Regions from separate parts of the Entomomonas moraniae genome, predicted to be linked through region 1. Evidence: riboswitches for the same ligand, from Rfam matches in the RefSeq annotation. Region 1 holds a riboswitch; the other holds the start of a gene.
The links. Region 1 has a riboswitch for cobalamin ahead of DM558_RS06445 (energy-coupling factor ABC transporter permease). Riboswitches for the same ligand answer to the same signal wherever they lie in the genome.

Region 1 (3,181 bases):
GTAAAGTTTGGGCACGCTTGATAGCCACAACTTCATCTAAAAAAATAAAAATAAAGCGGTAAGTCAACAAAATAGTCTCTAACAAAACATTGGGAACGCGCAGTTTTTTACCAATATAAATCAACTGATCAAAAGGTGTTGTTAATACAAATAAATAAGTAACCGCCAAACAAGAGAGACTACGAAAGAAAGCGTTCTGAGCAACAGCCAATGAGTCAGCACTAATACCGATATAAAGCGAACCCACGGGGAAGCTGACCAATAAAGAGTTAGCTTCCCAAGCAAATGACACTAAAATACCCAGCATACTGACCAATAAAAAAGAAAAGGGAACCATCATCCATTTACAATATTTACCCAAAGAGATGCGAGTGACATAACAACTAATAGGCGCTAAGACCAATAAAATAACAATCTGTAACCACCAAAAAGTACACAACGCTATCAATAATAAAATAATATAAGCCGCCGCTTTAAACAAAGGGTTTACTGTGCGCCAGCGGCTTTGATAGGCATAATGATCAATCTCTAGCATTATCTTTTAGCCTTCTACCACGGTAATAGCCTAAGATATAACATATAACGCCGGTTCCCAAAGAGCCTTGCAAAGTAAATAATAAACTTTCTATCTCTCCACTGGCAGGTTCAAAGAAAGAAGAAAACCAAGGTTTATAATCAGGATGTGTTTGGCTAATAGCACCTTCCGCTTGATCATCTGAACCGCCGAACTCAGCCCCCTTATTGGTAGGCATAAAAAATGGGATTAAACACATCACGATCACTATCGCTAACAGTATTAAATTCTTTTTCATCTCACAAATCCTTCCGCCGGTGCAATCTTACGATCAACCACAATGTTATAAACAATTACTGTTAACAAGCCCTCAGCAATTGCAATTGGTATTTGAGTTAAACAGAAAATACCCATAAATTTAGCGGCTGAGGCCATAAAACCAAATTGAGGATCGGGGAAGGCCCCAGCCAATTGAATAGAAGTAATAAAATACGTCGCGATATCAGCTGTAAAAGCACAGAGAAAAACACCCACATCTTTGCGAATTTTTAATCGATTAGCTATTCTCCAAATCGCATAACCTACAACCGGACCACCCACAGCCATCGACATGCCATTGGCACCCAGAGTAGTAAGCCCACCATGCGCCAAAAATAAAGCTTGAAATAATAATACGATTCCCCCTAAGACAGCCATAACCCAAGGGCCAAACATGACTACCCCTAAGCCAACCCCTGTAGGATGAGAACAACTCCCCGTAACAGAAGGCATTTTTAAGGAAGACAATACGAATACGAATGCCGCGCACAAAGCTAACAATATTTTTTTATCCGTCCCCGTTGCAGAAATTTTCTTTAGCTGAAAAAGCCCTAAAATCAAAAAAGGAACATAAATAAGCCACCACGCACCCGCCCAAACAGGCGGTAAAAAACCTTCCATAATATGCATAGCAAACGCTTGTTGAGGAAAGAGAGTCAGTAATGCCGCCCCGGCTACTAGTGACAAAGGCTTGAGCTTGATTTTCATCGTAATAACCTTATTTGTCAGAGACATATACACCTAACTCGGTGTTAATAAGGCTATACATATGAAATAAAAAAAGGGAGAAATATTTCATCGATAGACTACCCTTCCCACCGAAGGAGGTATCCTAGGTAATCAAACAGGTCTTCTGGCTTGGCTTCATTCTCATCCGTCCCTTCCCGAGTTTCCTCAGTGGTCATGACAGATTCGTCCACCTTACAGCAGCGGGGGCTGCGCAGGATTCACACCTGCTTCCTAGCAATTAAGCTATGTTTGATTACCGTTAGTTAAGAGTTTATGCTGTTTTTATATAAGGGTAAATATAAAAGTGGTGAAGTATTGATGTAGGTAATGAGTTGGTTAAATTTAATACCTCATACCCTTAAATAACTCTCTATGCTAAAGTGATACTCTAATATTCTATATAGCTGAAGAACTATGGATAAAACTAATATTGGTTTAACTTTTCGTATTACAGCTGATCGATTTGATACAGATTTAATTAGTCAACAACTAAATATTCAGCCCACAAAAACGCGTATAAAAGGAAATACAATAAGTCAAAACAATACACATAAATACACGTTTACGAGCTGGGAGTTAGGCCCTACAAGGAAAGATTCAATGGATATAAACGATTCATTAAATCAGATAATAGTGTTACTTAAAGGAAAAGAAGATAAATTATTAGCTATTAAACAGCAGTTACATGATGTTAATTTCATATTTGGATTTTTTGTATACGTTGAAAACAGCGAAATACCCAGTATTTATTTTGAAACAAGTAGTATTGCCTTTATTAACTCAATTCAGGCAGAAATAGACATAGATTTTTATATTAACTCGTAGGTAACTTAATGGAAGATCCTTTCGCAACCTCCGCCACTGTTAAAGTTTGCTTTTTAATTTATACCCATGATTTAAATACAACCCTTATAAGTAATTTATTAGAACTACAACCATCAAACGTTAAACCCTATCAACCATTAATCAACAATGACAACGAAAAAGCTAATGCAACTAGCTGGATAATAGAAACACCAGAGGAAATCTCACATGATATTAACGATCAGCTCAGCCAACTCATTTCATTATTAGCAGACAAAAAAGAAATCATTAGATCACTAAAAAAACAATATAATACGAACCATGAGTTTCGAATAATCATTAAAATGAAAAATGAAGACAAATGCGGGTTAAAACCTGCTAAAGGCTTTGACCATAAAACACTGACATTTATTAACGATATTTATGCAAAAATTATGTTTGATCAATACATTATCTAATGAATTGATCCTAGGCTTAATATAAACACCGTAAACTTCTTACTGCCAATACTTAAGAGCCATCTCATTGGCTTCAATAGAAATTACACCCTCAAGCCAAGTATTTTTTAACTATACAGGCTAATTTGTCAATCATTGGTTGTTTTTCCATTTCAGGAATCTAGAAAACTAAGTGCTATGATTAGTAGAGTGCTCACTTCTAATATCTTTTTTATTAGTGAACCTAAGTTTACGACGCTTAAAAGAATACGATTTTTTTAATCATTCATCTATTACACTAAGTTTTTAGCATAAGTGATAAAAGCTTTAAGGGCAGTAGATTGCCATGAGTCTTTACGGCGCATGAGTATTGCTGTTC
Region 2 (3,181 bases), 650 kb from region 1:
AAAATACAGCACCAAACTCATACTGCTTGTTAGTTTCAGGTTTAAGACCAGGTGTGCCATAGATTTGTGAGCCCGCTAAGGTTGTATAGTCTGCCCCTAGCTCTGACGCAGTTGGCGCTCGAAAGCCTGTACCCATACTGGCTTTTAAATTTAACCAATCTGTCGCTTCAAAATTTAACCCAGTACTCCATGTGGTCTTATAATAATGTGTGCTACCCGTTAACTGATTTTTCAAATAGGGTGTTCTGTCATAATAGGTTTTACCATCCGTGTAACGAGCACCCGCTTTAAATACTAATCGATCATCTAAAAAACGCTGTGCATCTTCAAAATATAAACCATACATTTTTTCCCTTTGATTATTATCAAAAGGCGTTACTTGCGTCATGGGTGCACCATTTAATCCAAAACGATGACGGGTTGAGCGTAATTTATTTTTTTCAAAATCAACCCCTAATAGCAAGGTATTACTACTCGTTAAATCAACTTCTGGTTGAAACTTTAATCCAGCAGCCGTTAGCTTACGCTTATTGTGATCTAGACTAGTTTTAGCAGTTTGAGGAGAGGCCCACTTGAAATCATCAATATCTTCAAGCCAATAATTATGTAATTTCCACCGCAGCCGATCATCCTCTGTACCATGATGCCAAATAAGATCAGCAGAAGTATTATAACGATCTTCTTTGGCTGAATAGTTGGCTGATGAACCACGAAAACCTACATCATAAACGCCATCTTTAAGTATCGAAAAATCGATTAAATTAGCCTCATCCACTTGCCAACTTAAAGCACCATCAAAACCATGACGTTTCCAACTGGTATTGTGCTGCGTCCCTCCCCCCTTACCCGCCTTATAATCATTTTGAGTGGCTGTATTAAAACCAAAAAAACCTGTAAATTGTCCATCTTTGCTTTGCCAACCATATTCACCACTCCCAGAGGCCATACCAAAAGAACCACCTTTAAGCGTAACCTTTCCTCCTTCGGTATTATGGCCGTTTTTCATGATAATATTTATCACGCCACCAATGGCTTGACTGCCATAAATGACCGAGGCAGGACCCCTAACAATTTCAATTCGATAAATATTGCTGGGAGATATTTTTGAGAGATTAGCTGTTCCCGCTCGACGACCATTAATTAAGACCAACACTTGGCTTTTAAAATCTTTACCTTGTCCGTCTGTTGCTGCACCACGAATATTGATAGAGGTTTGCCCTGGCGTCCACTCACTAAAAAATCCTACCGCATTTTCAGCCAATAGACTGGTTACATCCGATGCGCTGGATCTTGCTATTTGTGCTTGGTCGATTACCTGCACCATTGCTGTCGCTTTTTTTAACTCTTCATTACGCGCTGAGGCACTAACAACAAAAGGATCGAGCAATAGAGAATCCTCATCACTGCGTTTAACCTCTTCCGCCCATAATGGACTTGAACAAACTAACACCATTGCATTAATAACAGCTGCCTTATTAGTAAACATAATATGATCCTTAGTAATTTACCAAACCACAAGCAGACGGTATTTGTAAAAATAAAAAATCCCGCTTGCAAAACAAGCAGGATTTTTTAAGGTAACAAATAGAATGTAACCATCATAACAATGGTTATACAAAGACTACTGTTTTCCTTCCCGCCGAAGAAAAATCAATGTATTCACACAGGTCTTCTGGCTTAGCCTCATCCTCACCTGCTCCTTCCCAGAATAATCTCCAGTGGTATATACAGGTTCGTCAGCATTACAGCAGCGGGGGCTGCGGAGGATTTTCACCTCACTTCCGAAGTCATTTTTATCAATCACTTCAATGTATTAAATACAGATTCGTAAGAAAATACTATCAGTCATTTAGGTCTATGATACTGAGCGAAGTCAAAGTATCATATTAGGACGTAAACTTTTGGGCTACGCTAACTAACTCATTTTCTGCACACAATATTAAAGAAAGCCAACACAAGAATCAAGGATGCTAAAAACCTGTTAAGAACATAATGTTATTTTGTGCTATGTTTTATAATTGCATCTATTTGAAATGATTAGTCTTAAACTAGGACAGTTCAGTGGACATAGACCTCCTTGATGAGCATATACCAAAAAACTATCTAATTAGGATTGCAAACTCAAGCTAACATTATTTCCGCTATTGGCATTTGCAGTCTCATCTCCTATCATACAAAAATCACCCCGTGCTCAGCTTAATCATTTTACATCTGTAATTATCTCAAACTATAACTTTTTAACACACGTCATCACCACTTGGTTTAATTAATAACAAATTAAGATAAAGTGATTTATATCTAAAATTTATAATTATTAATTGCCACCTATCACCTATAAAACTATACTCATATTTAATCATAATGAATTGATTTTTTGTTTGTATTATTTCCAAAGATAGATATGAAACTTTTATTTAAAGCTAACTTAAACTTAACATTTAGCTTGTTCTATAAGTCACTGCAGTAGCTTTTATGTTTCATATCACTATCAATATTAAAGCAATCAATTTTTAACGAGATCGCTGTAAGCAAAGGCCAAGCAGTATAAGGTGTTATTTTAATGAAAAAACAACGTTTCCATAGTTCATTAAAGTTTAAAAGGTATTTAAAATCTTTTTCTTTAATATTTATATCTAATACAGTTGCTTTTTCTGCTATTGGAGCCAATAGAACAGCAACGATATCTAGTGGTTCTCAACAGTTAACAGGTGCGTATGAGCTCAGTAACTCATCGCAAAGCCAAGCAACCGTAAAAATCACAGGAAATAATACCACTGTAACGGCAGGAGATGATGTCTCTATTTCTGTGACAGGGCAAGGTAATGCCATATCATTGACGAATGGTAGCTTAATCCTTGATGGAACATCTATACAAGGAAGCAATAATTCGACATTTTCTTCTTATATGGTTTCAAATACGAATGGGAACCTCAATGTATCTAATATTAGTTTAACAACTGATACAATAAAAGCCAGTGGCATAGTTACCAATGGGAGCAGCTCTGTTACAAATATAAAAGATAGCCATTTAATAGGTGGCTATACGACGGTTGAAGGAAAAAATGGTGCAACCGTAACCGTTAATGGATCACAAATTGATAGTATCGGAAATTATGGAATTATTGTTACTAATAATGCTAATTTAACGGGTGCAAACAATATCATCAATATGGACGGTGGT

Region 2: linked by a shared signal. The riboswitch ahead of DM558_RS03320 (TonB-dependent receptor plug domain-containing protein) and the one ahead of DM558_RS06445 (energy-coupling factor ABC transporter permease) in region 1 are both predicted to bind cobalamin.

What each region holds. Positions count from the first base shown of each region.
Region 1 is NZ_CP029822.1:1,339,839-1,343,019, forward strand. Features, by position in the region: gene cbiQ (cobalt ECF transporter T component CbiQ) at 1-535, opposite strand, end outside; gene DM558_RS06440 (energy-coupling factor ABC transporter substrate-binding protein) at 522-812, opposite strand; gene DM558_RS06445 (energy-coupling factor ABC transporter permease) at 809-1,540, opposite strand; cobalamin riboswitch at 1,659-1,829, opposite strand; gene DM558_RS06450 (DUF4279 domain-containing protein) at 1,976-2,386, shown strand; gene DM558_RS06455 (DUF4279 domain-containing protein) at 2,395-2,823, shown strand; gene cynR (transcriptional regulator CynR) at 3,096-3,181, opposite strand, start outside.
Region 2 is NZ_CP029822.1:692,286-695,466, reverse strand. Features, by position in the region: gene DM558_RS03320 (TonB-dependent receptor plug domain-containing protein) at 1-1,486, opposite strand, end outside; cobalamin riboswitch at 1,646-1,838, opposite strand; gene DM558_RS03315 (autotransporter outer membrane beta-barrel domain-containing protein) at 2,561-3,181, shown strand, end outside.